2 regions of the Streptomyces sp. G7(2002) genome follow, and region 2 is predicted to be linked to the other one. Evidence: riboswitches for the same ligand, from Rfam matches in the RefSeq annotation. Region 2 holds a riboswitch; the other holds the start of a gene.
The links. Region 2 has a riboswitch for glycine ahead of gcvP (aminomethyl-transferring glycine dehydrogenase). Riboswitches for the same ligand answer to the same signal wherever they lie in the genome.
Positions count from the first base shown of each region.

Region 1: another riboswitch for glycine. It lies ahead of gcvP (aminomethyl-transferring glycine dehydrogenase); the one in region 2 lies ahead of gcvP (aminomethyl-transferring glycine dehydrogenase).

Region 1 is NZ_CP102609.1:1,622,960-1,638,931, reverse strand. It holds gene NUT86_RS06255 (mannose-1-phosphate guanyltransferase) at 1-955, shown strand, start outside; gene NUT86_RS06250 (DUF881 domain-containing protein) at 1,031-1,963, shown strand; gene NUT86_RS06245 (small basic family protein) at 1,960-2,292, shown strand; gene NUT86_RS06240 (DUF881 domain-containing protein) at 2,298-3,323, shown strand; gene NUT86_RS06235 (FHA domain-containing protein) at 3,442-4,290, shown strand; gene ftsR (transcriptional regulator FtsR) at 4,308-5,054, shown strand; gene NUT86_RS06225 (bifunctional nuclease family protein) at 5,111-5,584, shown strand; gene NUT86_RS06220 (MerR family transcriptional regulator) at 5,771-6,376, shown strand; gene NUT86_RS06215 (DNA polymerase IV) at 6,442-7,905, shown strand; gene NUT86_RS06210 (PRC-barrel domain-containing protein) at 7,815-8,198, opposite strand; glycine riboswitch at 8,313-8,409, shown strand; gene gcvP (aminomethyl-transferring glycine dehydrogenase) at 8,598-11,483, shown strand; gene NUT86_RS06200 (DUF5999 family protein) at 11,553-11,747, opposite strand; gene NUT86_RS06195 (hypothetical protein) at 12,091-12,678, opposite strand; gene NUT86_RS06190 (glutamate-cysteine ligase family protein) at 13,246-14,799, shown strand; gene NUT86_RS06185 (substrate-binding and VWA domain-containing protein) at 14,830-15,972, opposite strand, start outside.
Region 2 is NZ_CP102609.1:541,579-557,550, reverse strand. It holds gene gcvH (glycine cleavage system protein GcvH) at 1-359, opposite strand, end outside; gene NUT86_RS02485 (glycine cleavage T C-terminal barrel domain-containing protein) at 380-709, opposite strand; gene gcvP (aminomethyl-transferring glycine dehydrogenase) at 743-3,601, opposite strand; glycine riboswitch at 3,654-3,751, opposite strand; glycine riboswitch at 3,752-3,847, opposite strand; glycine riboswitch at 4,211-4,307, shown strand; glycine riboswitch at 4,308-4,399, shown strand; gene cycA (D-serine/D-alanine/glycine transporter) at 4,675-6,159, shown strand; gene NUT86_RS02470 (polyketide cyclase) at 6,372-6,848, shown strand; gene NUT86_RS02465 (FG-GAP-like repeat-containing protein) at 7,082-8,599, shown strand; gene NUT86_RS02460 (TetR/AcrR family transcriptional regulator) at 8,683-9,327, opposite strand; gene NUT86_RS02455 (alpha/beta fold hydrolase) at 9,598-11,106, shown strand; gene NUT86_RS40575 (putative leader peptide) at 11,228-11,389, shown strand; gene NUT86_RS02450 (ABC transporter substrate-binding protein) at 11,792-12,865, shown strand; gene NUT86_RS02445 (ABC transporter ATP-binding protein) at 12,870-13,721, shown strand; gene NUT86_RS02440 (ABC transporter permease) at 13,718-14,734, shown strand; gene NUT86_RS02435 (LLM class flavin-dependent oxidoreductase) at 14,778-15,972, shown strand, end outside.

The DNA of each region.
Region 1 (15,972 bases), 1.1 Mb from region 2:
CGCCTTCCCCGGCGAGATCGGTGATCTGATCTTCCCGGCCAGTGTTTTCGACTCCTACACCGGGTCGCTGCTGCGGGCCGTGGACACCACGGGCATCGCCGATTCCGGGCTGAAGGTCGTCGTGGACGCCTCCAACGGCAGCGCGGGCCTGGTGCTGCCCAGCCTTCTGGGACGGCTCGGTGTCGACTCCCTGACCATCAACCCCGGGCTCGATGAATCCCGGCCGACCGAGACCCCTGACGCCCGGCGTGCCGGGCTCGTCCGGCTCGGCGAGATCGTGGCCTCGGCGCGGGCCGCCTTCGGTGTGCGCTTCGACCCCGTCGGCGAGCGGCTCTCCCTCGTGGACGAGCGAGGCCGGATCATCGAGGACGACCGCGCACTGCTGGTCATGCTGGATCTGGTCGCGGCCGAGCGGCGCACCGGCCGGGTGGCGCTGCCGGTGACCACGACCCGGATCGCCGAGCAGGTGGCGGCGTATCACGGGACGCAGGTGGAGTGGACGACGACCTCGCCCGACGATCTGACCCGGGTGGGCCGCGCCGACGGCACGGTCTTCGGCGGGGACGGAATGGGCGGCTTCATCATTCCGGAGTTCAGCAGCGTCTTCGACGGCGCGGCCGCCTTCGTCCGGCTGATCGGTCTGGTCGCCCGTACCCAGCTCACGCTCAGCCAGATCGACGCACGGATCCCGCGGGCGCATGTCCAGCGCCGGGACCTGGCCACCCCCTGGGCCGTCAAGGGCCTGGTCATGCGGCATGTCGTCGAGGCCGCCGGCGACCGGGACGTGGACACCACCGACGGCGTGCGGGTCGTGGAGTCCGACGGCCGTTGGGTTCTGGTGCTGCCGGACCCCGCTGAGGCGGTGACGCACCTGTGGGCGGAAGGGCCGGATGACGCCTCCGCTCAGCAGCTGCTGGACGAGTGGTCCGCCGTGGTGGACAGCGCAGGACGCTGACCGGGGCTCCACCGGCGGGCCGTGAATCGGCACGCCGGTGGGGCCATTGGGAGACCGCGCGGCCGACGTGCGACGATGTGCGGCATGTCGCAGCAGCGCCCCGATCGGAGCAACCCGAACACGCCGGCCGCGCGCCCCGATGCGTCCATGTCGCTGCTGACCAACGTGATGGATCACAGTCTCGACGACGGATACGCCGAGGCCGCCGCGCGGAAGTCCGAAGCCGGGGTGCGAGGTCTGCCGCGTACTTTGCGGGCGAAGTTGGGTCTTGCGGCCGGTTTGGTGCTGGCCGCGATCGTCGTGACGGTGGGGGCGGCGCAGGCGCGGATATCAGCACCGACGCTCGCCAAGGAGCGCGAGGAACTGATCAACCGCATCCAGAAGGGCACCGGCGAGGCGGACGAACAGCAGAAGCGGGTCGATGCGCTCCGGGACGACGTCAGCAGGATGCAGCGCGACGCCCTGAAGAAGCACGGTGGCGACAAGGCCGAACTACTGGCCCTGCTGTCCGGCTCGACCCAGGTCACCGGTCCCGGTGTGAAACTCGTCGTGGACGATGCGAAGGGTGCGGCGTCCAGCGGCGGCGGTCCGCGCGAGAGCAGTGGTTTTTCGGACACCGGGCGGGTACGCGACAGGGATATGCAACGCGTTGTCAACGGCCTGTGGGCGTCCGGTGCGGAGGCCATCTCCGTCAATGGACAGCGGCTTACGTCACTCTCGGCGATCAGAGCCGCGGGAGACGCCATACTGGTCGACAACAAGCCACTGGTGCCGCCTTATACGGTGCTGGCGGTGGGGGACGGGCAGCGGCTGAGCACCGCGTTCCAGGACAGCGCCGACGGTCAGTACCTGCATGTGCTGCAGGAGAACTACGGCGTGCGCACCAGGATTTCCGCTGAGAACGAGGTCACGCTGCCGCCCGCGCCCAGCTTGATCGTACGTACCGCAAAGCCGCAGGCCGGTGCCGCCAAGGCGGACGGCGCCGACACAGGGAAGGGCACATCGTGATCGCCGTATTGGGCCTCATCGTGGGAGTCGTGGTCGGGCTTGTCGTCCGACCCGTGGTGCCGACGGTGGTCGAGCCCTACTTGCCGATCGCTGTCGTCGCGGCGCTGGATGCCGTGTTCGGCGGTCTGCGCGCCATGCTGGACGGCATCTTCGACGACAAGGTCTTTGTGGTCTCCTTCCTGTCGAATGTCGTCGTCGCCGCGCTGATCGTCTTCCTCGGCGACAAGTTGGGCGTCGGTGCTCAACTGTCCACCGGCGTCGTCGTGGTGCTGGGTATCCGGATCTTCTCCAACGCCGCCGCTATCCGCCGGCACGTCTTCAGGGCGTGAGGCGGATGACCGAGGACGAGACCCCGCAGCCGGGCAAGAAGCCGGAGCCGGAGAAGACGCCGGAGCCGGAGAACAAGCCGCAGCGGCCGGAGCTGGAGAAGAAGGCGGACCGGCCGGAGCCGGACGAGGAGCGCGGTCCGGCCGGCCGGCGGCCGATGCCGCCGGAGAGCCGGAACACCTCCGAGCCTGCGGAGTCCGGCGACGGAGCCGAGAGCCAGGAACCGGACAGTGCTGGACAGAAGCAGGGCAAAGGGGCAGACTCCTCGACTCCGGACGTCGTTGCCGATGGCGACGGGAGTGCGGAACGCCCGAAGACGGGTCGGGAGCGGCTCGTTGCGAGTCTGTGGCCGCCGCGGCTGACCCGGGCTCAACTGATCGTTGCGCTGCTCCTGTTCATTCTCGGTCTCGGCCTGGCAATTCAGGTACGTTCCACAAGTGACAGCAGTGCGCTGCGAGGTGCGCGCCAGGAGGATTTGGTGCGCATTCTGGACGAGCTGGACAATCGCTCCCAGCGGTTGACCGACGAACAGCGGCGCCTGGAAGGGCAGAAGACCGAGCTGGCGAACAGCTCGGACCAGGCCGAGGAGGCCCGTAAGCAGACCGTGGAGAAGGAACAGCAGCTGGGCGTGCTGGCCGGGACCGTCGCGGCGCAAGGGCCCGGCATCAACCTGACCATCGACGACCCGACGCACTCCGTCGAGGCGGACAAGCTGCTGGACACCATCCAGGAGCTGCGGGCGGCCGGCGCGGAGGCCATCCAGGTCAATGATGTCCGGGTCGTCGCGGACAGCTCCCTCTCGGATGTCCGGGGTGGCGTGGAGATCGACGGCAAGTCCGTCATGCAGCCGTTCCGCTTCAAGGTCATCGGCAAGCCGGAGGACTTGGAACCGGCGCTGAACATCCCCGGCGGAGTGGTCCAGACGCTGGAAAAGGAGCAGGCCAAGGTGTCTGTGACCCGTGAGGAGAAGATCATTGTGAACGCCTTGCGAGAGGCGAAGCGGCCTGACTACGCTCGGTTGTCATCTCAGTGAGGCGTGCACGTATGTCGAGTGCCCAGGAAGGGCATGAGGTAGCGGGGGGTCGACGCACTGTGCGTGTGGTGTGTGGTGGAAACTGTCTGAAGGCCACGGACGTTCACAGGATGTCCGGATGGGCCGGTGTGTGCATCGAGGGTTCGTCCTGCCCCACGGGCGGGTCTGTTTCGTTCAAGGGGAATCGCCCGTGAAGTTGTTTGGAAAGCTGTTCGGCAAGAGCGCACGCCAGGAGGGCGGCAGCGGCTCCGCGCGGCATGCCGCCCCGCGCCAGCCCGACGAGAGCGGTGCGGCCGAGGGCCGTCCGCTCTTCCGTGATGAGGTCAGCGGTCCGTCCGGGGGGTACGGCGCGGGTTCTGTTGACCCCTCCGGTGCCGGCCGCATAGGTTCCCAGGAACCATCAGCCGCACACACGGGTGGAGGGTCCGCCTTGCCGGTTTGTACGAGGTGTGGGAACCAGAACGCCGAGGCGAGCCGGTTCTGCTCCAACTGTGGCGCGCCTCTGCGTGCGGGCGCTCAGCCCGAGCGGGCGTCCGAGACGACGTCGACCATCTCCATTTCGGGGCTGGAGGCCTACGACTCGGAGACGACGGGCCAGAATCTGGCACCGTCGCTGTCGCCCGAGGCCCAGGCGGCCGTGGACGCTCTCCCGTTGGGATCGGCGCTGCTGGTCGTCCGCCGGGGACCGAACGCGGGCAGCCGCTTCCTGCTGGACAGCGAGCTGACGACGGCGGGCCGGCACCCGCAGGGCGACATCTTCCTCGACGATGTGACGGTCTCGCGCCGTCATGTGGAATTCCGTCGCGGCCCGGACGGCCTCTTCACGGTCGCCGACGTCGGCAGCCTGAACGGCACCTACGTCAACCGTGAGCGGATCGACTCCGTTGCCCTCGCCACCGGCGACGAGGTCCAGATCGGCAAGTTCCGCCTGGTCTTCTACGCGAGCCAGCGAGGCGCCGGTATCTGACCGGCCGGGGAAGGCATATGCGCGATACACCGAAAGGCGGCGCCGGTTTTGCTGGCGCCGCCTCCTCGGACGGCAAGCCGGTGAGCATCGGCACGGTGCTCACCGCGCTGCGCGAGGAGTTTCCCGAGGTCACCATCTCCAAGATTCGCTTCCTGGAGGCCGAGGGGCTGGTCGAACCGAAGCGCACGCCTTCCGGCTACCGCAAATTCACACCGGCGGACGTCGAGCGGCTGGCTGCCGTCCTGCGGATGCAGCGGGACCACTATCTGCCGCTGAAGGTCATCCGGGAGCATCTGGACGCCCTGGAGCGCGGTGAGCAGGTGCCGCTGCCGGCCCCGGCCGCACCCTCCCGCGATCTTGTCGAGGGCGTGCACGACCCCGGTGCGGAGCGCCCTACGGCTGCCCGGATCGGCCGGGCCGAGCTGCTGGCCGCCGCGGAGGTGGACGAGGCGGCGCTCGCCGACTGGGAGTCCTACGGACTCATCGTCCCCCATGCGGACGGCGGATACGACCTCGAGGCCGTCACGGTGGCCAAACTTGTCGCGGACCTGGGCCGATTCGGTCTGGAGCCGCGGCATCTGCGTGCGGTGAAGGCGGCGGCCGAACGCGAGGCGGGCCTGGTCGAACAGGTCGTTGCACCCCTTCGGCGGCACCGTAACCCGCAGACCAGGGCCCATGCCGAAGCCACCGCCAGGGAGCTGGCAACGCTGTCCGTACGGCTGCATGCGGCCTTGGTGCAGAGCGCTCTGCGGGTCCGGCTGTAGCGAGCAAACGAGTGCCCGACTACCCAAACCGGCCGGGCACGTCCTAGGGTTGCTGTGTGAACGAGCTCGACGTCGTGGGTGTCCGGGTGGAAATGCCTTCCAGCCAACCGATCGTGCTCCTGCGGGAGGTGGGAGGCGACCGATACTTGCCCATTTGGATCGGGCCAGGGGAGGCCACCGCCATCGCCTTCGCCCAGCAGGGCATGGTCCCTGCCAGGCCGCTGACGCACGACCTTTTCAAGGACGTGCTCGAAGCGGTGGGCCAGGAGCTGACGCAGGTCCGCATCACGGATCTGCGCGAGGGGGTTTTCTATGCCGAACTTGTCTTCGCGAGCGGGGTCGAGGTCAGTGCGCGTCCGTCGGACGCGATAGCGCTGGCTTTGCGCACCGGCACGCCGATCTTCGGTACCGACGGTGTGCTGGACGACGCGGGGATCGCCATCCCGGACGAGCAGGAGGACGAGGTGGAGAAGTTCCGCGAGTTCCTCGATCAGATCTCGCCCGAGGACTTCGGGACCAACAGCCAGTGAATCGGCCAGGCGAACCGCCTGTTTCCGGCCAAACAATGAGCCTTTCCCTGTGCGAGGTCACGAGAAACCACTCGTAGGGTGATTATCACTCGGCGTGGCGAGCGCGGCGATCGTTGACGCACCCCGAGTGACTGCATACCGTCGATATGGCAGGTCCCGTCCGGGACGTGGAGGACGGAGGGCGGCGTGGCAATCACCGGCGACGGTATGGCGGCGGAAGGGGCGTTGCCGCTCCACTCGGGCGCAGCAGCGAACCCTGCCCCGGCACCGGCCGCGGCGGTGTCGGGGGACTGCGAGGCGCAGAACATTGGCTATCGCGGCCCGACCGCTTGTGCGGCAGCGGGCATCACTTACCGGCAGCTCGACTACTGGGCGCGTACGGGCCTGGTGGAGCCGAGCATCCGGCCTGCGTACGGCTCCGGCACCCAGCGGCTCTACAGCTTCCGGGACGTCGTGGTCCTGAAGATCGTCAAGCGGCTGCTGGACACCGGGGTGTCGCTGCAGAACATCCGCACCGCCGTGCAGCATCTGCGCTCGCGCGGGCTGGCGGATCTGACGCGGATGACGCTGATGAGCGATGGCGCGACGGTCTACGAGTGCACCTCGCCCGACCAGGTCGTGGATCTGCTCCAGGGCGGCCAGGGCGTCTTCGGGATCGCCGTGGGCGTGGTGTGGCGCGACGTGGAGGGCGCGCTGTCACAGCTCCACGGGGAGCGTGTGGACACCGGCGAGACGCTGGTGGGGAAGAACCCGCACGACGAGCTGGCGCGGCGGCGCAACCGGGCGGGCTGAGTCCCGGCGGAGTGCCCGGCCCGGCATCGGGCCGATTGTCAGTGGCATGGGGCAGCATCGGAGATGTGAGACCTGCCCCGACGATCCTGCATCTGGACATGGATGCGTTCTTCGCGGCCGCCGAGCAGGCGGCCAAGCCGAGCCTGCGCGGCAAGCCCGTGGTGGTCGGCGGGATCGGCGCGCGCGGCGTGGTCTCCACGGCCTCGTACGAGGCCCGGGTCTTCGGTGTCCGCTCCGCGATGCCGACGGCCCAGGCGCGCCGGCTGTGCCCCAATGCCGCCTATCTCAGTCCTCGCTTCACGCTGTACCGCCAGGTGAGTGAGGTGGTGATGGAGCTGCTGCATGCGCTGTCGCCGCTGGTGGAGCCGCTGAGCCTGGACGAGGCGTTCGTCGACCTGGAGGCCGGTGGGGTGCCGGCCGAGACGGCGGCCGTACGCGCCGTGGGGGAGCAGCTGCGGCGCGACATCCGGTCCGCGACGGGCCTGACCGGCTCGGTGGGGCTGGCCGGGGCCAAGATGCTGGCAAAGATCGCGTCCGAAGCGGCCAAGCCGAACGGGCTGGTGGTGATCGAGCCGGGCACCGAACGGGAGCTGCTGGGCCCGATGACGGTGCGGACGCTGCCCGGGGTGGGCCCCGCGACGGCCGAGACACTGCGCCGGGCCGGGATCCACACCGTCGCGGAGACCGCGGAGGCCGGTGAGGCCGAGCTGGTGCGGCTGCTGGGCAGGGCGCACGGCGCCGGGCTGTATGCGATGGCGCTGGGGCAGGACGACCGGCCGGTGGTGGCCGAGCGGGACGCGAAGTCCATCTCGGTCGAGGACACCTTCGAGGTCGATCTGACCGACCGGACGCGGGTGCGGAGCGAGGTGCTGCGGCTGGCGGACCGGTGCGTACAGCGGCTGCGGGCGGCGGGGCGCTCCGGGCGCACGGTGGTCATCAAGGTGCGCAACTACGACTTCTCGACGCTGACCCGTTCCGAGACACTCCGTGGGCCCACCGACGACCCGGCGGTGATACGCGAGGCCGCTGTGCGTCTGCTGGAGACGGTGGACACCACGGGCGGGGTGCGGCTGCTGGGCGTGGGCGTTAGTGGCCTGGCGGACTTCACACAGGAGGATCTGTTCGCCCAGCTGGCGACGGAGCGGGAGGCGGAGGAGGCCGCGGCGGCAGCAGCGGCAGCGGCGGCGGAGGAGGCCGCCGGGAGGACGGAGCCGCACGAGGCCGAGGAGGAGCGGCCGCGGCGCTGGCATCCGGGGCTGGACGTGGTGCACGACGAGTACGGCGCCGGCTGGGTGCAGGGGAGCGGGGTGGGGAGGGTGACCGTGCGCTTCGAAACGCCATGGTCCGCACCGGGGAGGGTGCGGACCTTCGCTGTCGAGGACCCGGCGCTGCGGCCGGGAGAGCCCCTGCCGCTGGTGGGCGGGGCGCCGGCGGGTGGTCAGTCGTCCGAGCCGGCGATCTTGCCGAAGTTCTTGCCGCCGGAGCCGGGGGACACCGGATCGGTCGGGGAAGCAATATCCAGACGGTAGTGGTGATAGAGCTGAAGTTCCTGCTCAGGGGAGAGATGGCGGCCCACGCCGAAGTCCGGCGCGTCTTTGATCAGCTTGCGGTCGTAAGGAATGTGCAGGCCCTCACCGACCATCTTGCTGGGCTCCAGGGGGACGAACGCATCCCGGCTGAAGAGTCCGGTGCGCACGGCCGCCCACTCCGGTTCCCCCGTCGCATCGTCGAGGTAGACCTCGTCGATGGTCCCTATTTTCGCGCCGTTACGGTCGAACGCTTTGCGGCCGATCAGGCTTCGGGGATCGATATCGGTTTGCACGGCCCCTCCAATTGGTCGCAACTGCCCTGTGACAACTACCAAACGGCACATTTCATGCCCTGGCCACTCGAAGGATCCTTCGAGTGGCGCGCTGGTAGGCTGGCGATTGGCCGCAGACCCCGTGCGGGAGAGTCCTTGCCGTTCGCGACCAGGGCGCCGAAGGAGCAAATCCTCCCCGGAATCTCTCAGGCACATGTACCGCATGGACGAGGTCACTCTGGAAAGCAGGGCGGGCCACGGAAGGCACAGCGCCGGGACCCCTCCTCACCGACGGTGAAAGCCGGACCGCCACGCGCGGGCCGGTGAAGCTCTCAGGTTGAGATGACAGAGGGGGAGGCCGTCCGGGCACCCGTGCCGTGGTGCCCCTCGTAGGTCGTACTGACCAGGAGGCCCCCGCAGATGACCACCAATCGCATCTCCTTGACCGAGCTGGAACGCGGCACCCCCTTCGAGCGCCGGCACATCGGTCCCGACCACGCGGCGCAGGCCAAGATGCTTGCGCACATCGGCTTCGGGTCGCTGGACGAGCTCACCGCCGCCGCCGTACCCGATGTGATCAAGAGCGCCGAGGCGCTCGGCCTGCCGCATGCCCGTACCGAGGCCGAGGTGCTCAAGGAGCTGCAGGGCCTGGCGGACCGCAACCAGGTCCTGTCGTCCATGATCGGTCTCGGCTACTACGGCACGTTCACCCCGCCGGTGATCCTGCGCAATGTCATGGAGAACCCGGCCTGGTACACGGCGTACACGCCCTACCAGCCGGAGATCTCGCAGGGCCGCCTGGAGGCGCTGCTGAACTTCCAGACCATGGTCGCCGACCTGACCGGACTGCCCACCTCCGGTGCTTCGCTGCTGGACGAGGGCACCGCCGCCGCCGAGGCGATGGCGCTGTCCCGCCGGGTCGGCAAGGTCAAGCAGGGCGTCTTCCTGGTCGACGCCGACTGTCTGCCGCAGACGATCGCCGTGATCGAGACCCGCGCGGAGCCCACGGGCGTCGAGGTCGTGGTCGCGGACCTGTCCGACGGCATTCCGGCCGAGATCGCCGAGCGCGGTGTCTTCGGTGTGCTGCTGCAGTACCCGGGCGCCTCCGGTGCGGTGCGGGACCCCCGCGCCGTCATCGAGCAGGCCCACGAGCTGGGTGCGATCGTCACCGTCGCCGCCGATCTGCTCGCCCTGACGCTGCTGACCCCGCCCGGTGAGCTCGGTGCGGACATCGCCGTCGGCACCACCCAGCGCTTCGGTGTCCCGATGGGCTTCGGCGGACCGCACGCCGGCTTCATGGCCGTCCGTGACCAGTTCGCCCGCAGCCTCCCCGGCCGTCTGGTGGGCGTCTCCGTCGACGCCGACGGCAACAAGGCCTACCGCCTGGCGCTGCAGACCCGTGAGCAGCACATCCGCCGGGAGAAGGCCACCAGCAACATCTGCACCGCGCAGGTGCTGCTCGCCGTCATGGCCGGGATGTATGCGGTCTACCACGGGCCCGAGGGCCTGCGGACCATCGCCCGGCGCACCCACCGCTACGCCGCGGTCCTCGCCGAGGGCCTGCGGGCCGGCGGGGTGGAGATCGTGCACGGTGCGTACTTCGACACGCTGACCGCGCGGGTGCCCGGCCGGGCCGCCGAGGTCGTCGCCGCCGCCCGTGAGGCCGGGGTCAACCTCTGGCAGGTCGACGCCGACCTGGTCGGCATCGCCTGTGACGAGACCACCGGGCGTGCGGAGCTGGCGGGTGTCTGGGGCGCCTTCGGCGTGAACGGTGACGTCGAGCAGCTGGACGCGGCCGCCGCCGAGGCGCTGCCGCAGGCGCTGCTGCGCCACGACGACTACATGGCCCACCCGGTCTTCCACGAGTACCGTTCCGAGACCGCGATGCTGCGCTACCTGCGCACCCTCGCCGACAAGGACTACGCGCTGGACCGCGGCATGATCCCGCTCGGCTCCTGCACGATGAAGCTGAACGCCACCACCGAGATGGAGCCGGTCACCTGGCCCGCGTTCGGCCAGCTGCACCCGTTCGCGCCGGCCGGCCAGGCCCAGGGCTACCTCACGCTGATCCAGGAGCTGGAGGAGCGGCTGGCCACGGTCACCGGCTACGACAAGGTCTCCATCCAGCCGAACGCCGGATCGCAGGGCGAGCTGGCCGGTCTGCTGGCCGTCCGCGCCTACCACCGCGCCAACGGCGACGAGCAGCGCACGGTCTGCCTGATCCCGTCCTCGGCGCACGGCACCAACGCCGCCAGCGCCGTGATGGCCGGAATGAAGGTCGTCGTCGTCAAGACCGGTGAGGACGGCGAGGTCGACACCGACGATCTGCACGCCAAGATCGAGAAGCACCGTGACGAGCTCGCGGTCCTGATGGTGACCTACCCCTCCACCCACGGCGTGTTCGAGGAGCACATCACCCAGATCTGCGCGGCGGTGCACGAGGCCGGCGGCCAGGTCTATGTCGACGGCGCCAACCTCAACGCGCTGGTCGGGCTCGCCGAGCCCGGAAAGTTCGGCGGCGATGTCTCGCATCTGAACCTGCACAAGACCTTCTGCATCCCGCACGGCGGCGGTGGCCCCGGTGTCGGCCCGGTCGGCGTCCGCGCCCACCTGGCGCCGTACCTGCCCAACCACCCGCTGCAGCCGGGCGCCGGCCCCGAGACGGGCGTCGGGCCGATCTCCGCGGCTCCCTGGGGCTCGGCCGGCATCCTGCCGATCTCCTGGGCGTACGTCCGTCTGATGGGCGCCGAGGGCCTCAAGCGCGCCACTCAGGTCGCGGTCCTCAGCGCCAACTACATCGCCAAGCGTCTGGAGCCGCACTACCCGGTGCTCTACACCGGCCCCGGCGGTCTGGTGGCGCACGAGTGCATCATCGACGTCCGGCCGCTGACCAAGGCGACCGGTGTGAGCATCGACGATGTGGCCAAGCGGCTGATCGACTACGGCTTCCACGCGCCGACGATGTCGTTCCCCGTGGCCGGCACGCTGATGATCGAGCCGACCGAGAGCGAGGACCTCGGTGAGCTGGACCGGTTCTGCGACGCGATGATCGCCATCCGCGCGGAGATCGAGAAGGTCGGCTCGGGGGAGTGGGCCAAGGACGACAACCCGCTGCGCAACGCCCCGCACACCGCGGGCGCGCTCGGCGGCGACTGGGCGCACCAGTACACCCGCGAGGAGGCCGTCTTCCCGGCCGGTGTCGACGCCGCGGAGAAGTACTGGCCGCCGGTGCGCCGTATCGACGGTGCCTTCGGCGACCGTAACCTCGTCTGCTCCTGCCCGCCGCTGGACGAGTACGACAACTGAGTCACCGCAGCATCAAGGGCCCTCGGCAGATCTGCCGGGGGCCCTGTGGTACGTGGTGGGCGCGGCGGGTCAGGCAGCGGCGATGGCCCGGGCGCGGTGCGGGGCGATGACCTGCCCGTCCGGGAGCAGCTCACCGGTGTCCTCGAAGAGCAGGACGCCGTTGCAGAGCAGGCTCCAGCCTTGCTCCGGATGGTGCGCCACAAGGTGTGCGGCCTCCCGGTCGGTGGAGTCTGCTGACGGGCATGGCGGTTGGTGCTGACACATGGAAGTTGTCTTTCGCTGCGGTGAAGTGAACGTCGTAGTGCGGCTCGATGAGCTGTTCATGGCCGCTCCCCCGTTTCTTTCGGTCGGTCCCAGTGTTGCCCCACGGACGGGATTCCGCAGGGATTTCGCAGCAGCGGTACTCACTCGATACGGACGCGTCACCCATGCGGGCGGTTGCTCCCAATTGCACTCCTCCCCAAGAGGGTTGGGAGTGGTATCCGCGGACTAGGCCGCGTGGGTGAGCACGACAGAGCGCCCCGCGGCCGGACGGGGCTGCGGGGCATGCTCGGGCGGGACGGCGGGCGCCGGGTTCCGCGCGCGAAGGCGCGCCGGCGCTGCCGGGTCAGGCGGGTTCGGCGAGCAGCGGGGCGGGCGTGAGCCGCAGGGTGAGCCGGGGGAGCAGATCGGCGATGCGGTGCGGGCGGTGTGCGGCGATGCCCGGCGGGGCAGGCGCCAGAGGTATCAGCAGGTCACCGGGCGCGGGCAGCCCCTGCGCGCCGTCGGAGGTGAGGTCGTGATGCAGCCACAGCGTGAGCATGTACAGCTCGGGGACGGACAGCAGACGCGGCTGGTAGGGCGTGGCGAGTGACTCGGCCTGCGCCAGCGCCTGCTCGGTCGCGGCGACGTAGGGGCCGCCGCAGAAGCGCCCGAAGGTCCAGCCGTCCGCGGTGAGCACCGCCTCGGCGGTCGCCACGGCACGCTCCCCGCCGCGGACCAGGAAGCGCCAGCCCGCCAGTCGGGTGTGCGGGGTGCCGCCGGCCCGGCTGACGTCGTCCCAGACATGGACGGGCAGCGGGTGGTCGGGGCTGAGCGGACCCTGATGGGCGCGCAGCGCGGAGACCGGGGCGTCACACACCGCGGTGGGCGAGCCGAGAGCGGCGAGAACACTGCGCAGAGCGGGCGCGGGGGCAGGGGGGAGGTGCAGCGGCATGGTGGGTCGCCTCTCACTTCGGAGACACGGTGGAGCGTGGCGGGTGCAAACGGCGTTGTCTGCGTGCGGGGTCAGAGCAGGGCCGGCCGGGGCTGCGGCCCGGCGGGCTCAGCCGCTGGGCCCCGGAGACGGTGAGATCGCCGAGACGCTGGGCGCCAAGTCTCTGCCTCGTAAGCGGAGTTTATACGACGTATGTTCCGAAAGTGTTTCTGCTACCGGCCTTGCGGATTTCCGGCAAGGGGAAATCCGGACCGCTGTGCGAGGTGCTTTACACCCCTTTGTGCGGCGTTTTGAAGACGCCACCTCGTATTGCCTTACCAATGCGGTAGGCCGGAACTCGTTGGTGTTTCTCACGAGCGAAATGCCGTTGGCGAGTGCCTCCGAGATATGCCTATGGGAAGTGCCGGACGCTGCACCACTTCGAGCCTATCGGCACCGGCATGCTCCCGCGGCGTTATTGATCAGATTGCCGGGGCATCATCGACCGTAGCGCGAGCCCCGGCGGTGTCGGGGACGGCCCCAAGCGGCCCGTGGCAACGGGCTGTTCACTCGAGGAGGGACCCTTCGATGGGGGAGAAGGTCGCCGCGGACGGGATCGATCTGGCGGACCGGGAGCGTTATCGAAGAAAGCTTCACGACTGTCTCGATGGATTGCACAGGCTCCTGGCGGAGGAGCGGTTCGACCGGCCCAGGAATCTCATGGGTCTGGAGATCGAACTCAATCTTGCCGGCGCCGACGGACTGCCCCGCATGATGAACTCTCAAGTACTGGAGCGCATCGCCAGCGGGGATTTCCAGACCGAACTCGCCCAGTGCAACCTCGAGGTCAACATCCTGCCGCACCGCTTGAGCGGCCGTGTGCTGGACCAGCTCGCCGAGGAACTCCGTACGGGGCTCGGCTACGCCGAGAGGAAGGCCCGGGAGGTCGCCGCCAGGATCGTGATGATCGGCATTCTGCCGACCCTGCACGCCACCGACCTCACGGCCGCCAGCCTCTCCGAGAACGACCGCTACGTCCTGCTCAACGACCAGATGCGGGCGGCCCGCGGCGAGGACTTCGCCCTGGACATCCGGGGCGTCGAGCATCTGGTCTCCCGTTCGCCCTCGATCGCGCCGGAAGCCGCCTGTACGTCGGTCCAGCTGCATCTCCAGGTGACACCGGGCCGCTTCGCCGCTGTCTGGAACGCGGCCCAGGCCATCGCCGCGGTGCAGGTGGCGGTCGGCGCCAACTCGCCGTTCCTCTTCGGCCGTGAGCTGTGGCGCGAGTCCCGGCCGCCGGTCTTCCAGCAGGCCACCGACACCCGCTCGCCCGAGCTGCAGGCCCAGGGAGTGCGCCCCCGCACCTGGTTCGGTGAGCGCTGGATCGACTCCGCGTACGACCTGTTCGAGGAGAACGTGCGGTACTTCCCGCCGCTGCTGCCGGTGTGCGGGTCACAGGAGCCGCTGCGGCTCCTGGATGAGGGCGGGGTGCCCGACCTGTCCGAACTGGTCCTGCACAACGGCACGGTCTACCGCTGGAACCGCCCCGTCTACGCGGTCGCCGACGGCGTCGCGCACCTCAGGGTCGAGAACCGGGTGCTGCCGGCCGGCCCCACCATCGCCGACGTCATCGCCAACACCGCCTTCTACTACGGCCTGGTGCGGGCCCTGGCCGAGGAGCCGCGACCCATATGGACGCGGCTCCCGTTCGCCGCCGCGGCCCGCAACTTCGACTCCGCTTGCCGGTACGGGATCGACGCCACCCTGGACTGGCCGCGTCCCGGGCGGGCGGGCGGTGTCGCCGATATCCCGGCCGTACGGCTGGTACGCAAGGAGCTGCTGCCGCTGGCGGCCCGCGGACTGGACGCCTGGGGGGTGGAACCGGCCGACCGTGACCACTACCTCGGCATCATCGACGAGCGCTGCCGGCGCCGGGTGAACGGGGCGTCCTGGCAGGCCGCGGCCTTCCACCACGCCCTGCGCCACGGTCTGGACCGGGACGCCGCGCTCGCCGCGATGACCCGGCGCTACAGCGAGCTGATGCACACGGGGAAGCCGGTGCACACCTGGCCGGTCGCCTGGCCGGTCGCCGAGCGCTCCGCCGTACCGGGACAACGGCAGGCGGCGACGGAGGGAGCATGAGGGCTGTCCGTCGCCGGGGCCCGGAGCCGTTCAGCGGGGTCCGTTGCTGCCCGCCGCCATGATGGCCTTGAGCATCACCTGGTGGATCTGCGACGGGTCGCTGACCAGGTGTGTCGAGCCGCCGGTGGGTTTCACGATGCGGTCGAGGGCCGAGGTGTCGGCCTGCGGGCCGATCGCGAGGGCGATCAGCGGCACCGGCCGCTTCGGGTCGGAGAGCTTCTCCAGCTTGCCCACCAGGGCGTCGAGGCCGATGCCGTGGGCGTCGTCGTTGGTGCCGTCGGTGACGATGACCAGCGCGTTGAACTTCCCGCTCGCATAGGCCGAGCGGGCTTCCTCGTACGCGGCGAGCGTGGTGTCGTACAGGCCGGTGGCGCCCTGGGGCTGCGGGGCCAGCGCGCGGAAGGCGTCGGCGAGCGCTTCGCGGTGGCTGCTGCCGTCCTCGTCCCGGCCGCCGAGCCGCTCGGTGGGGGAGAGCTCCACGTAGTCCTTGTCGCCGTCCAGTGTGGTGGCGAATTTCCACAGCCCGATCTCGTCGTCGGAGGTGAAGGTGGTCAGTGCCTGGAGGAGGGAATTCTTGGCGAGGTCCATCCGGGACCGGCCGCTGTGCCCCGGGACCGGTGCGCCCATCGACGTCGAGGCGTCCACGACGGTGGAGAGCCGGGCGCTTTGCACCGTGATCGTCCACATGCCCATCAGGGCCTGGAGTTCCTTCACCGCCGGCGGCTCGGCGGGGGCGGCGGAGTACGGCTGCGGGTCGCGTCCGCCGGCCGTCGTGACCACCTTGGGGTCCGCCTCGCCGTTGGCGGCCCGGAAGCCGTGCCGGCGCAGCGCGCGCTGTCCGGCGGGCTCGCTCAGCAGCGTCATGAAGCGGTTGGCGGCGCGCGACTGTTCAGGGCCCGTCTCGCTGTTGTCGACCAGGGTGTAGGGGTAGTCGAGCCGGGCCGTGCCGCCCTCGGGGTAGATCAGGTCCAGATCCGGCCCGCCGTCCGCGCGCGTGTTGTGGGCGAAAGCGGCCTGCTCGGACAGCAGCAGCGCCTGGTTGCGGCGCGGATTGTCCTGCTCCTTACCGGAGCCGTCGCGGGGCAGGGTGGCCATGGCCTGCCCGTCGCCGTCCGCGACCCGCTGGTTGAGCAGCCTGGCCGTGGCGGCGGTGCGGGTGTCCGCCGTCACGCG
Region 2 (15,972 bases):
AGTGCCGCATAGGCGGCGGCGTCCAGCAGGTCCGGCGTACCGGCGATCCGCATCCGGAACAGCCAACCGGCCCCGAACGGGTCGGAGTTGACCAGACCGGGGTCGGCCACGGCGGCTTCGTTGATCTCGACGACTTCGCCGTCCGCGGGAGCGAACAGGTCGCTCACGGACTTGGTCGACTCGATCTCTCCACACGCGTCGCCGGCCTTGATCGTCGTGCCCACGGCAGGCAGATCGAGGTAGACGACGTCGCCGAGCGCGTCGGAGGCGTGTGCGGTGACACCGACGGTCGACAGGTCGCCCTCGTGCGCGATCCATTCGTGGTCGCTGGTGTACTTCAGGTCGGGGGACAGGCTCATGATCTGTTCTCCTGTGGGGGTCAGGCTCGGCGTCGGTAGAAGGGCAGCTCGACGATCTGGGCGGGCTCCTTGCTGCCCCGGATGTCGACGAGCACCTCGGTGCCGGGTGCGCTCCGGCCGGTCGGCAGATAGGCCATGGCTATGGCGTGGTCGAGGGCGCGTCCCGCCTCGGGTCCGGAAAGCTCGATCTCTCCCCTGTGGGTGAGGTCGAAGATTCCGGCGGTGGTCCGTACCGCGTGGTGCTCGGCCAGCTCGGAGGTGTAGCGCAGGGGCATGGACCAGCCGGCGAAGTCGGTGAACGACGCACCGAGCTCCGCGTGAAGGTCGTGCAGGGGAGTCTTCTTGAGCATGGTGGTTCCTCTTCGGACCGTGATCGGCCCGGGTCAGGACGCGAAGGCTTCGGGAGGCGGGCAGGAGCAGACCAGGTTGCGGTCGCCGTGCGCCTGGTCGATCCGGCCGACCGGTGGCCAGTACTTGTCGGGCGTGACGCCCGCCGGGAATGCGGCCCGCTCGCGCGAGTAGGCGCGGGTCCACTCGCCGGCGATCGCGGCGGCGGTGTGCGGTGCCTGTCGCAGCGGGCTGTCCTCAAGGCCCCAGACACCCTTGTCCACCAGGTCGATCTCCGCACGGATCGCGATCATCGCCTCGCAGAAGCGATCCAGTTCAGCGAGGCTCTCGCTCTCCGTCGGCTCGACCATCAGCGTGCCGGGGACCGGAAAGCTCATCGTCGGCGCGTGGAAGCCGTAGTCGATGAGCCGCTTGGCGATGTCATCGACCGTCACCCCCGTGGCGGCGGTGAGGGGGCGTACGTCGAGGATGCACTCGTGCGCGACGAGGCCCGACTCCCCGGCGTACAGGACGGGGAAGTGTGACGCGAGGCGCCGGGCCACGTAGTTGGCGCTCAGCACGGCCGTCCGGGTTGCCTCGGTCAGCCCCTCGGCGCCCATCATCCGGATGTAGGCCCACGGGATCGGCAGGATGCCGGCACTGCCGAACGGCGCGGCGCTCACCGCCCCGATGCCGTCGCGGCGCCCGGTGTCGGGGTGCAGCGGGTGGGTGGGCAGGTACGGCGCGAGGTGTTCGGCCACCGCGACCGGGCCGACCCCCGGCCCGCCGCCGCCGTGCGGGATGCAGAACGTCTTGTGCAGATTCAGGTGTGACACGTCGCCACCGAACTCGCCGGGCTTGGCGACTCCGAGCAGCGCGTTGAGGTTGGCGCCGTCGACGTACACCTGTCCGCCGTGCTCGTGCACCAGCTCGCACAGCCGGGTGATGCTGTCCTCGTAGACGCCGTGCGTGGAGGGATAGGTCACCATGATCGCGGCCAGGTTGTCGGAGTGCTTCGCGCACTTCGCCTCGAGGTCCCCGAGATCGACGGTGCCATCGGGCCGCGATGCCACCACGACGACGCGCATCCCGGCCATGGCGGCCGAGGCCGCGTTGGTGCCGTGCGCGCTTGCCGGGATCAGGCACACATCGCGTCCGGCCTGGCCGTTGCTCTCGTGGTAACGGCGGATCGCCAGCAGGCCGGCGAGCTCGCCCTGCGATCCCGCGTTCGGCTGGATGGAGACCTTGGCGTACCCGGTGACCTCTGCCAGCCAGGTCTCGAGCTGCTCGACCAGGGCCAGGTACCCGGCAGCGTCCGTGAGGGGCGCGAAGGGGTGCAGGTCGGCAAAGCCGGGCCAGCTGACCGGCTCCATCTCCGTGGTCGCGTTGAGCTTCATCGTGCAGGACCCGAGCGGGATCATCCCGCGGTCCAGCGCGAAGTCACGGTCGGAGAGCTTGCGCAGATAACGCAGCATCGCGGTCTCCGACCGGTGCCGGTGGAAGACCGGGTGGGTGAGGAAGGGGGAGGTGCGCCGCAGGTCCGGCGGAAGCGCCGCCGAAGCGCCGGCCGCCGGGCCGTCCAGGTCGTCCCCCACCGCGCCGAAGGCGTCGAGCACGAGACGGACATGGTCCCGCGAGGTGGCCTCGGAGCAGGAGATGCCGACGTGGTCACCGTCCACCAGCCGCAGGAGCAACCCCTTGTCGTGCGCGGCCGCGACGACCTCCTCGGCACGGCCGGGGACCCGCACCAGCAGAGTGTCGAAGAACTCGGGGTGCACCACCGTGATCCCGCTGTTCCGCAGCCCGGTGGCGAGGAGTGTGGCGTGCCGGTGCGTCCGCCGGGCGATCCCGGTCAGCCCCTCGGGGCCGTGATAGACGGCGTACATCGACGCGACCACGGCGAGCAGGACCTGCGCCGTACAGATGTTGGAGGTCGCCTTGTCGCGTCGGATGTGCTGTTCGCGGGTCTGCAGGGCGAGGCGGTACGCCGGCCGGCCGGCGTTGTCCACGGAGACGCCCACGAGCCGGCCGGGCAGGTGCCGTTCGAGCCCTTCGCGGACCGCGATGTAGCCGGCGTGCGGGCCGCCGTAGAACAGGGGGACACCGAACCGCTGGGACGATCCCACGACGATGTCGGCGCCGAACTCACCCGGCGGCACGAGCAGCGTGAGCGCCAACAGATCGGCGGTCACGGTGACCTGCGCCCCGCGCGCTCGCGCCGCGGCGGTCACCTCGCGCAGATCGCGGACGGCGCCCGAGCAGCCGGGGTAGGACAGCACCACCCCGAAGAAGTCGTCCTCCGGCAGCGGCGCGGCGACGTCGATCTCGACGATCTCGATGCCGACCGCGGCGGCACGCGTGCGCAGGACGTCGAGGGTCTGCGGCAGGGTGTCGCGGTCGACCAGGACGCGGTGGCGACTCCTGCCGGCGACACGACGCATGACCGTGACGGCCTCAGCCACCGCCGTGGCCTCGTCGAGCAGCGACGCGTTGGCGGTCGGCAGCCCGGTGAGGTCTCCGACCATGGTCTGGAAGTTGATCAATGCCTCGAGCCGGCCCTGGCTGATCTCCGGCTGGTAGGGCGTGTAGGCGGTGTACCACGAAGGGTCTTCCAGCACATTGCGCCGGATCACCGCGGGCGTGGTGGTCGCGTGGTAGCCCAGTCCGCTCATCGGGACGGCCACGGTGTTCCTGCTCGCGAGCTCCTGCAGCTCGGCGCGGGCTTCGGTCTCGGTGGCGGCGGCAGGCAGGTTCAGTTCGGAAGCGCTGCGGATGCCGCTCGGGACGGCGGCGTCGATGAGGGCGGCGAGCGTCGGGTAGCCGACTTCGGCCAGCATCTTGGCGCGGTCGGCGTCGCCGACGCCGATGTGGCGGGCGGCGAACTCACCCGACGCGGAGGACTCGGTGAAGGTCATGGTGGGAGGCTCCCTCTGGGGGCACCGCACATGCGGCGCCGTGGACGGGTGGCCTCCCCGCTCTGTCATCGGTACCTGAGAGCTTCACCACCGGGTCCGGCGGTTTGCACCGTGGGCGCAGGACATGACGTCCTGTCTTTCCAGAGTCGCCTGGCCGAAGCGGTAGTTGGGCCTGAGAGATTCTGGGGAGAGTTGCTCCTTCGGCGCCTCGCCAAGGGTGGACGAGGGCTCTCCCGCTTCGGTTCGAACAGCGCGATGTGAAGTTGTGGGGCCCGACCGTGAGGCCGGGGGGGCGGGGGAGGATTGGCTCCTTCGGCTCCACGTCGTCACATGACGTGGGCTCTCCCGCGCAGAGTCGTCAGCTGTGTAGGTGCTGTCGGATCTTTCCGGAGGCAACGTAAGGGCACCGGAAGACAGCCGTCAAGAGTCCGTCCGGTGTACGGGCCGGTAACGGATCGGCCCAGGATGTGCGCCTTGAGCTGCACAAACGCCGTGCCGAACGCCGTGCCCCACGGGGGAGCGCCGTACTACTCGGAAGTAGTGTCCAGCGTTCGGCCGGTCCCTTGACCGGTTGCTGATGTGGCCCTAGCCTCACCGCACATTGCCGTTCACCCCGGAGCGGGAGAGCACTGGATCAGCCAGACCCAGGCGCCGAAGGAGCAACACCTCCCCGGAATCTCTCAGGCACCCCTACCGCTCGGGCAGGCAACTCTGGAAAGCAGGCGCAAAGGCGCCTCGCCGACGGTGCAAGCCGCGTGCTGAGCGCGGCGAAGCTCTCAGGCTCATGACAGAGGGGGAGGCTCACTCGGCCGCACGGGCTCCTGCCCGTGCTCGACATTCGAGGAGCCCCTGATGGCTGTTCCGCCGCCTCTTCCCTGACCGCCACTGCCTGGCGGCTCCCGGGCTGATCTTCGATCTACTATGTGGGACCGTTCTGACGCCGTTCCGGTCGGCTGCCGCATGCCCGCGCGCGCAGCCCGCCCTGCCGCTCGCCCCCTGTGGGCGGGTGATCATTCTCCGAGATACCCCCTGTCCCGTGCCCGCACGGGTATTGAGATCTGCGAGGTTTGCCCATGCCTGAACGCAGTGACACCGGCTCGACGGCCGCGCCGGACCAACCGGCGGCCGGATCCACGCCCCCGCCCGAGGGCGAGCAACACCTCTCCCGTCAGCTGTCCAACCGGCACATCCAGCTCATCGCGATCGGCGGTGCGATCGGAACCGGCCTGTTCATGGGCTCGGGCAAGACGATCTCGCTGGCCGGGCCCTCGGTGATCTTCGTCTACATGATCATCGGCGTGATGCTCTTCTTCGTGATGCGGGCGATGGGGGAGCTCCTGCTCTCCAACCTGCGCTACAAGTCCTTCGCCGACTTCGCGGCCGACCTGCTGGGGCCATGGGCCGGCTTCTTCACCGGCTGGACCTACTGGTTCTGCTGGATCGTCACCGGCATCGCCGACGTCATCGCGATCTCCGGGTATGTGTCCTACTGGTGGCGCGACCTACCGCTGTGGATACCGGCGCTGGCCGCCGTCATCCTCTTGATCGCCTTGAACCTGCCCACCGTGAAGGCGTTCGGCGAGACCGAGTTCTGGTTCGCACTGATCAAGATCGTCGCGATCGTGGCGCTGATCGTTGTCGGACTGGTCATGGTGTTCAGTCACTTCCAGGCGCCCGGGGGTGCGGCGGCAAGCTTCTCCAACCTCTGGAGCGACGGAGGGTTCTTCCCCACCGGCCCCATGGGGTTCGTCGCGGGATTCCAGATCGCGACCTTCGCCTTCGTCGGCATCGAGCTGGTCGGCACCACCGCGGCCGAGGCGGAGAACCCGGAGCGGAACCTGCCCAAGGCGATCAACTCGATCCCGGTGCGCGTGATGCTGTTCTACGTCGTCGCGCTGACCGTGATCATTTCGGTCACGCCCTGGCGCGAGATCAGTGCGGAGCGCAGTCCGTTCGTCGTGATGTTCACCCTTGCCGGCCTGGGGATCGCCGCCTCGGCGATCAACTTCGTGGTGCTGACCTCGGCCGCCTCGTCCGCGAACTCGGGTATCTACTCCACCTCACGGATGGTGTACGGGTTGGCCCGCGAGGGCGATGCCCCGGCGCGCTTCGGCAGACTCACCTCCAGGAAGGTACCGGCCAACGCCCTGCTCCTCTCCGGGGTGTTTCTGCTCGCCGGTGTGGTCATGGTCGCCATGGACGACTCGATCATCGAGGCGTTCACCCTGGTGACCACCGTGTCCGCCGTGCTGTTCATCTTCGTCTGGTCGATCATCCTGATCAGCTACCTCGTCTATCGCAAGCGCCGTCCGCACCTGCACGAGGCGTCGAAGTTCAAGATGCCCGGCGGCATCGTCATGTGCTACGTCGTGCTCGTGTTCTTCGCGTTCCTCATCTGGGCGCTGACCCAGGAGCCCGACACGCTGCAGGCCTTGCTGGTGACCCCGGTCTGGTTCGTCATCCTCGGCATCGCGTGGGCGGGCCTCCGCCGCCGCCCGGGCCATGCTGCCCGTGAGGCGGCCTTCCGTTCCGAACTCCACAACGCGCAGCAGGACTGATACGGCCACCGGATCCATAACCGGCACCGATCGCGAGCGCCGTTCCCGGCGGATGGGAACGGCGCTCGCTTTCGATGTGCTTGGTCGCACGGGTGCGGGTTCCGCCCACCCGACCGATGAGTTTCGCCTCGACGCATCGTCTGCATGTAAGGAACGTCCCCCTTCCGCACCGGCGGGAGGCCCGAGATGAGATGACAAGGAGCGTGCACACCGTGGACCAGGAGAACGTGAGCGCCACCCTGACCGTCGCCGTGCCCGCCGCGAGGGTGTTCGCGGTGCTGGCGGACCCGACGACCCATTCTGCGATCGATGGCACCGGTTGGGTTCAGGAAGCTGCCGACCGGGCGCCGCTGACCGAGGTGGGGCAGATCTTCCGGATGGACATGTACCACGCCAACCATCCCAACGGTGACTACCAGGTGGCCAACAAGGTCCAGGTGCTCGACCCGCCGCGCGCCATCGGCTGGCTGACGGGGCAGGAGAAGGACGACGGTCGCCTGGAGTTCGGCGGCTGGATCTGGCGTTACGACCTTGCGCCGCTCGGTCCGTCCAAGACCGAGGTCACGCTCACCTACGACTGGTCGGCGGTCCCGCAGTCCATCCGGGAGTACCTCCAGTTCCCGCCGTTCGGCCCCGAACATCTCACCAACTCGCTGCACCATCTGGCCGAGCTCGTCTCCGGTGGGTGATGTCGTCGACCAGGTCTGGCCGACTTCCTCCCCCAGAGGCTGCTGGACGACATCGCGCACGTCGGTCCGGAACCGCGGCACCACCTGGCGGGGCCGCTCCACCGGGTCTGCGGGCGGGGGGAGTTGGTGGATCGCACCGCGGGCACGCACCTATCGCGTGGTCCATGCAACCATCATCGGGTCCGGAGCATCCATTGAGGTGAACATGGCCTGTCGACCGAAGGAAGCCCACCGTGACGCACCCGAGACGTCTTGAAGTCCGCAGGACCCGTAACGCTGCATCTGCCCGCGGCATCCGCGCCGCGGCTCCGCTGGCCGCCGCGCTCCTGGTGGCCGGCGGCCTGACCGCCTGGTCGCTCGCTCCCCAGGAGGCATTCGCGGCGACGGGCCGCGCGGCCCCCGAGGGCGACTTCAACGGCGACGGCTATGCGGACCTCGTCTCCGGTGCCCCGGGAGCCACCGTCTCCCACAAGGCCCAGGCGGGATACGTGGCGGTGACATACGGCTCGGCGAACGGGCTCGTCCCGTCCCACAAGAAGCTTGTGAGCCGTTCGACGAGCGGGGTGCCGGGATCGGCAGCCGCCAAGCAGCGCTTCGGCGAGACCTTCAGCAAGGGCGACCTGGACGGCGACGGCTACAGCGACCTGGTCATCGGTGCGGGAAAGGCGTCGTCGGGCAGCGTGATCCTGTGGGGCTCGCCGTCCGGACTGACCGGCGGCACACCGATCGCCACGTACGGACAGGCGCCGCAGGTGGGGGACTTCGACGGCGACGGCAAGGCCGATCTCGCCCTCTTCGGTGATCCCGGCAGCTACGGTGACGACCCCGTGGCGCAGGCCGCGAACCTGTGGAAGGGCCCGATCTCGCGGACGGGATCGCCGGCCGCGCGGCTCAACTTCCTGGACAAGTCCGAGTGGTTCGGCTACGACGACGACGCACCGGGCGCGGAGTGCGCCAAGAACGACAGCTGTGTCAGCGGCCCCCGCTCGATCAGCGGCCCCGTCGTCGCCAAGGCCACCGGCGATGTCAACGGCGACCACCGCCAGGACATCGTGATGTGGAACTACGCCGGCGACGGCGAGTGGGACAACAAGGTCCTGCTCGGCGGTCGTGCGGGCTTCAAGGAGGCCGCCGCGCCCGGCGTCCGGGGCACCGTCGGCGTGGGTGACGTGGACGGCGACGGTTACGGCGACGTGGTGGCCGGCGACAACGAAGACACCGGCAAAGTAACGGTCGCGTACGGCACGCCCTCGGGCCCTTCCGCCACCCGCACGCAGTCCTTCGACCAGGGCCTGCCCGGTTTCCACGGTGCCCAGGAGAGCGGCGACCGGCTCGGTTCCTGCGTCGCGGTCGCCGATGTGACCGGCGACGGCCGCGCGGAGATCGCGCTCGGGATCAGCGGGGAGGACTTCAGCGGCCTCGCCGACGCGGGCTCGATCGCTCTGCTGCACGGCACCGCATCGGGTGTCACCGGTGCCGGCAGCCAGGTCCTGCACCAGAACACCCCGGGTGTGCCCGGGGTCGCGGAGAAGAACGACGCCTTCGGGGCGGCCTGTGGCCTCCTCGACGTCAACGGTGACGGGCATCGTGATCTCGCCGTGTCGTCGGCGGCGGAGAACGCCTCGTCCGGCGCGGTATGGTCCCTGCGCGGTTCCGGCCACGGTCTGACGACGAAGGGCGCGACGGCATTCGGCCCCGGCGACGTCGGAGGCCCCGTCACCAAGGCGGAGTTCGGCATCTTCCTGCGCTGAGGACACACCGCCGGGCAGGGGAGGGAGGCCGCCCCCCCCGCCCCTCGCCCGGCGGGACCGCAGGTCCCGCGCGTCAGGCGCGGTCAGTCGTCCAGCAGACCGTTCAGTTCGGCAGCGAACAACTGGGCGGGGTCGAAGCCCATCCCGGCGAAGTGGCCGGCGAGTTCCAGCGAAAGGACGCCGTGCAGACGGGTCCAGAAGACGAGGGCGCGACGCAGTGCCGGGGCCGGGGACGGGTGTCCGCCGTCCCACTGCCGGTGCTCATCGAGGTGCGCGTCCAATGCCGTTGCGGCGGTGTCCGCTGACGTCGCCGCGCAGGCGTCGAGCAGCGTCGACATGATCTCGGCGGTGATCGCGGTGGTGTCCTCCGGCGCGTGGTAGCCGGGTACGGGCGTGCCGTAGACGAGGAGATACCGCTGGGGGTCGTCGAGCGCCCAGCGACGCAGTGCGTGTGCGAGGTCCGCGAGGTCGCCGCCGTCCGTGGCGGTGGCACGGAACGCGTCGGCCAGGCTGCGATAGGCGTCCCTGATCAGCTCGGTGATCAGTTCGTCGCGGCTCGCGAAGTAGCGATAGAGCGCCGGGCCGCTCATCCCCATCCGCTTGGCGATCGCATTGAGGGACAGCGCGGACGCCCCCGCGGTGGCGATCTGCTCCCACCCGAGTTCCTTGATCTCTGCGCGTACCTGTGCCCGGTACCGGTTGCGGGGACTCTTTGCGTTCTCCGTCATGGCCACCAGCCCTTCATGTCAAAGGTGTTACACGCTATCACTGGCGGAAGTGCTTCTAATAATTCCTGCGTCATTCCCTTGACGGGTGGTGGCGCAACACCTCAAGCTAGGCGCAGTTACAAGCTCTAACGAGAGTGTTGATGCGTAACGGGGCTAGGTCTCCGCCGCCCCAAGACGTCCTGCGCGGGCGTCAGTTCCGTCAACCGTCCCCTCGCCGTACCTCCCGACCGCGCCGGCAGTGCCGGCACGCGCCCTTCAAGGAGAGCCGTCATGCGCAGAGTGATGAGACAACTTCGGCGGACGCTCACCGCCCTGACGGCCGGGGCGGTGCTGGCCACGCCGATGCTGGCCACGCCGGTTGTCGCCGCGCCGGCGCTCGCTGCGTCCGGCCGTACCGCCCCAACGGCCCCGACGGGCCACATCACGTGGCGTCCGTGCACCGACGCCGGGTTCCCGGGCATGCAGTGCGGCACGATGCGGGTGCCGGTGGACTGGTCCAAGCCGCGAGCCGCGCAGCTCGATCTGGCCCTGGTCCGCCGTAAGGCCGACGACCCGGCACACCGCCAGGGCACCTTGCTCCTCAACGACGGAGCCGGTGGCTCCTCGATCGAGCAGCTGAGGCTGGCGACACGCAATGGCTTTCCCGATATCGCCGGTGCCATGACCCAGCGGTTCGACATCGTTGCGGTCGACCCACGCGGGGTGGGCCACAGCACCCCCATCCGCTGCTCCGAGCCGCTCAAGCCCGCCGGGGTCAGCTACTTCCCGAAGAACCGGGCCGCGTTCGACAAGCTCGTGGCCCACAACCGCACCTTCGCCAAGGACTGTCTGCGCCGCAACGGCCCGCTGGTGGCCCATGTCGACCTGACCAGCACGGCCCGTGACATCGAAGCGGTCCGTACCGGGCTCGGCGTCCGCCGGCTCAACTGGTACGGCATCCACTACAGCACCCTGCTCGGACGCACCTATGCGGCCCTCTTCCCTGGCCGGTTGCGCACGATGACCCTCGACACCGCGCTGGACGACACCACTTCGCCCCTCACCCGGATCGTCAAGGAGACGACCAGCGCCGAAGAAGCCTTCAACCGGTTCGCCGCCTGGTGCGCCAACTCGGCGCAGTGTGCTCTGAAAGGACATGACGTCGCCGCCGAGTACGACGCCCTCGTCGCCCGCGCGGACCGCACCCCCGTCCCTGTCGCGGGCGGCACACACCGCCCGCTGACCGGTGAGGACATCCGCGGTGCCACCCAGGACTACCTGAACATCGCCAGCGTCACCTGGCCCGCCCTGGCCAAGGCGATCGTCATGGCGCAGGCGGGCGACGCCACCGACTTCACCGTCGACCCCGATGGCACCCTCGATCCGGTGCAGGTGCTGGTGCCCGCCTGCCTGGACAACGCCCGTCCGGTCAGCACCTTCGAAGAGGCCGACCGACTGCACAAGTCGCTCGCCGCACGCGCACCGCACCTCGGCGGGGCGGTGCGCTCCCAGGCCGCGCTCGCCGGCTGCCTCGGGTGGCCGGTTCCTGCCAAGCCCGTGCGGGCCGGCCGTCTGGTCTCCGGGGCACCGCCCGCGCTGGTCATCCAGTCCACGCACCAGGCCCTGGCTCCCCACACGGCGGGCTCCGCCATGGCGGCCCAGCTGCCCGGCAGCGTCGTACTCAGCCGCGAGGGCGATGACTACAGCATGTTCCTGCTGTCCTCGTGCGTGCGCGCCGCGACCAACCGCTACCTGACCGACCGCGTCCTTCCCGCACCGGGTACCACCTGCGCCAACTGACCAAGTGGTACGTGCCACGGCCCGGCCCGGGCCCAGACGCCGGCCCCGCCCGGACATCCGAGTGATGTCCGGGCGGGGCCGCTGCGTGCGGCTGCGATTGTGAACGAAATGCTGCGCGCGCGTGGCGGGAGAATCAGAAAGTGAGACAAGGGCTCTCGCCGCATTGACTTGGCTGATTATCGCTGCCAGCCTCCCGAGTGTGAGTCACTCGGAGAACTTCACCGCACGCCTGCACGTCGATCTTCGACGCCAGGCCAGCGCCATCTGTGCCGCTGGCCGCTAGAGCTGCCGACCGGCGTCAGCTCCTGAACGACCCGTGATCCCGGTGCACTTACCGGCCTGGGATGTCCTCGTCGCCTGGTGATTCCCGCCGCATACATACCTGGAATCTGCCGGGTTCGGTGCGCGTGCCGACTGGTTCCGATTCGCCATTCGCCTTTCCCTTTCGGTTTTCGCACCTCGGGTGGTCTTTACGCCCCGCCGGCAGCGGATTGCGGATCTCGCAGGCCGCGGAGGGCTTCGCTCGGGCGCTCGACCACCATGCACCGGTCATCGCCACCGCCGGCCCGTAGCCACCCGGCTCCTGCTGCCCACCCGGCTCCTCCTGCCCCCCTTCACCCGCGTCCGCAACAAAGGCAGTTCGCGTCCCACCGCGCTCCACCCACCACCCGAACAGGACACTTCCATGAGCACGCTGATCACCCCATCCAGCCGACGACAGTTCCTCACCCTGCTGGGCCTCTCGGCGGTCGCGGTCAGCTGCGGCTCCGGGGGCGGCGGTGCGGCCAAGGATCAGACCAAGACCCTGCGATACCAGGGCTGGGCAGGCTCCGTCATCCTGCCCGAACTGGCCGAGGACCTCGGCTTCCTGGACGACGTGAAGCTGAAGTGGGTCGGCAACACGATCAGCGGGCCACAGGACATCCAGTCGGCGGCCACCGGGCAGGTCGACTTCGGCGGCGCGTTCAACGGAGCGGTCGTCAAACTCGCCGCGAGAAAGGCGCCCATCACAGCGGTCATCAGCTACTACGGCGTCGACAAGGCCGCGTACAGCGGCTTCTACGTGCTCAAGGACAGCCCGATCCACTCCGCCCGTGACCTGATCGGCAAGAAGGTCGGGATGAACACCCTCGGCGCGCACTCCGAGGCGATGCTCGACATCTACCTGCAACGCCACGGCCTGTCGCAGGCGGACATCAAGAAGGCCGAGCCGTTGGTGGTGCCCCCGGTCAACACCGAACAGTCGCTGCGGCAGAAGCAGATCCAGGTGGGTGTCCTCGGTGACATCCTGCGCGACAAGGCCCTGCAGACCGGTGGCATCAGGCCGCTGTTCACCGACTACCAACTGCTCGGCGATTTCTCCGCCGGCACATATGTGGTGAACGACCGGTTCCTGAAGGAGAACCCCGACACCGCGCGCACCTTTGTCACGGGCATCGCGCGTGCCATCGAGTGGGCCCGCGCCACACCGCGCGACGAGGTCATCGCCCGGCAGATCGAGATCGTCAAGAAGCGTGGCCGCAACGAGGGCACCGCTCCGCTGAAGTACTGGAAGTCCTTCGGTGTCGCCGAGACCGCCGGACGCATCACCGACAAGGAGTTCCAGCTGTGGATCGACTGGCTCGCCAAACGCGGTGACATCGAGAAGGGCCAGGTCAAGGCCTCGGACCTCTACACCAACGAGTTCAACGCGTACAGCCGGAAGGACAAGGCGGACAAGCCGTCCGCGGCCAAGACGACGTCCAAGAGCGGGAGCTGATCCCATGTCAGGAACCACCACACCCAAGATCGAGTTCGAGCGGGTGCGCAAGACCTTTCCCGCCAAGAGGGGGAGGGCCCAAGGCCGTGGTTCGGCGCACGGGGACGGCGAGTTCACCGCTCTGGACGGTGTCGATCTGCGGATCGACGCGGGGGAGTTCGTCGTCGTGGTCGGCCCGAGCGGATGCGGCAAGTCCACGCTCCTGGACCTGCTGGGAGGGCTCGCCAGGCCGAGTGCCGGACGGATCCTCCTGGACGGGGAACCGGTGACCGGACCGGGCCTGGACCGCGGCATCGTCTTCCAGCAGTACGCGCTGCTGCCCTGGCGCACCGCCCTGGGCAACGTCGAGTTCGGCCTGGAGGCGACCGGCGTGCCACGACGTGAGCGCGCTGCCCGTGCCCGCGAGTACCTGGACCTGGTCGGGCTCTCCGGATTCGAGAACCGCCACCCGCACGAGCTGTCCGGCGGTATGCGCCAGCGCGTGGCCATCGCCCGCTCTCTCGCCTACGCCCCCGACGTCCTGCTGATGGACGAGCCGTTCGCCGCACTGGACGCCCAGACCAGGGAGTCGCTCCAGGACGAGCTGCTGCGCATCTGGCAGCGCACCGGAAAGACCGTCGTCTTCATCACGCACGGCATCGAGGAGGCCGTCTACCTGGGCCAGCGGGTGGCCGTCATGACCTCCAGGCCTGGTCGTATCAAGCAGGTCGTACCGATCGGCTTCGACTCCCGTACGGCAACGGACGACCTGCGGTCCAGCCCCGAGTTCGCACGGTACCGACACGAGATCTGGACGCTTCTGCACGACGAGGTGACCAGGACCCAACTGCTGGAGAAAGAGGAGGTCTCCGTATGAGCCTCGCAAGCGGTTCGAGCACTCGGCGCAGGACCCCGGAGGAACTCAAGACCCCGGAGGAACTCACGACAACGGAGGACCTCACGACTTCGGAGGGACTCGCGACAACAGAGGAACTCACGACGCCGGAGGAGTTCTCCGCGCCGGCCACCGGCACGTCGTCGGCCTCCGCCCAGGAGTCCGCGGCCGTCCTGCCGGTTGCGCAGAGCAGGCCCCAGCTTCCTCGCCCTCCCGCGCTGCCCCGCATCCTGCGCGCGGCACTGACCGGCGCCACCAAGTCGGCGGCGATCGTCGCCCTGTTGCTCGTGTGGGAACTGGCGCCCCGGTTCGGCCTGGTGGACCGGACCTTCCTGCCGCCGTTCAGCGAGGTCGCCCAGGCGTGGTGGGAACTGGTGGCCAACGGCCAGCTCGCCGACAACGCCCGGGCGAGCCTGGTGCGTTCGTTCAGCGGCTTCGGCATCGCCGTCGCCGTGTCCGTACCGCTGGGCCTGCTCATCGGCTGGTACCGGCCCGTCGCCGATCTCCTCAACCCCTTGCTGCAGGTGTTCCTCAACACCGCCGCCCTGGCCCTGCTGCCGGTGTTCGTGCTGCTCCTCGGCATCGGCGAGACGTCGAAGATCTCCATCGTGGTGTACGCGTGCGCATGGCCGATCCTCTTCAACACCATCAGCGCGGTACGCACCGTCGACCCCACCCTGCTGAGGCTGGCGAAGTCCATGGACCTGTCCGCTCCGCGGCTGTTCCAGAAGGTGATCCTGCCGGCCTCGGTCCCGACGATCTTCACCGGAATCCGGCTTGCCGGGGCGGTGTCCATCGTCGTCCTGGTCGCCGCCGAGATGATCGGCGCCAAGGCCGGTCTCGGCTATCTGATCAACGCGTCCCAGTACAACTTCGCCATTCCGCAGATGTATGCGGGCATCGTCACGATCTCCGTCATCGGCGTCGCCTTCAACCAGCTGCTGGTCGCCGTGGAGAAGCGGCTCAGCTCATGGCGCGTCCCCGCGACGAGCTGACGTCCGTATCCGCCCCCGCGCAAGGAACCCCGAGGAGTCTTCCGTGCCCGCAGCCGGCCCCCGCCGCCTACATCTCAACGCCTTCCTGATGAACGCCGGCCACCACGACGCCGCCTGGCGACATCCGCGTACCCAGCCCGAACGCCTCACTGATCTGCGCTACTTCCAACACCTCGCGCAGACCGCCGAACGCGGCAAACTCGACTCCATCTTCTTCGCCGACGGACTGGCCCTCTGGGGCAAGGTCAAACACAACGCGCTCGGCGGTTTCGAACCGCTCACGCTGCTGTCCGCCCTGGCGACGGTGACCGAGCGCATCGGTCTGATCGCCACCGTCTCCACCACCTTCAACGAGCCCTTCCACACGGCCCGGAAGTTCGCCTCCCTCGACCACCTCAGCGGCGGGCGCGCCGGTTGGAACATCGTCACCTCCGGCACGGTCGAAGAGGCCCGCAACTTCGGGCAGGACGAACACCTCGAACACAGCCTGCGCTACGCCCGGGCGCGGGAATTCGTGGAGGTCGCCACCAAGCTCTGGGACAGCTGGGCGGACGACGCGGTCCTGCTCGACCGTGTGCGCGGGATCTACGTGGACGCCGGCAAGGTGCAGCCCCTTGACCACCGGGGGGAGCACTTCGCCGTACAGGGCCCGCTGAACGTGCAGCGCAGCCCGCAGGGTTACCCGCTGCTGGTGCAGGCCGGTTCGTCCGAGGACGGCAAGGAGTTCGCCGCCCAGTACGCCGAGGCCGTGTTCACCGCACAGCAGACCCTCGCCGACGGGCAGGCCTTCTACAAGGATGTGAAGAACCGCCTGTCCCGCTACGGACGTTCCGAGGACGACCTGAAGATCCTGCCCGGGATCTGCCCGGTCATCGGCGCGACGGAGGCGGAGGCCCGCGCCCTGGAGCAGGAGCTGACTGACCTTCAGGTGCCGGAGTACGGACTCGCTCAGCTGTCGGGGATGCTGGGCACCGACCTGACCGGGCTGCCGCTGGACGGTCCGCTTCCCGTGCTGCCCGAGGAGCGGGACATCAACGGCAACAAGAGCCGCTTCACCCTGGTCGCCGAACTGGCCCGGCGGGACGGTCTGACCCTGCGCGAGCTCATCGCGCGCCTCGGCGGCGGGCGTGGCCACCGGGTCTTCGCCGGGAGGCCGGAGCAGGTGGCCGACCAGCTCGAAGAGTGGTTCACGCAGGGAGCCGCCGACGGCTTCAACGTCATGCCGCCGCATCTGCCGG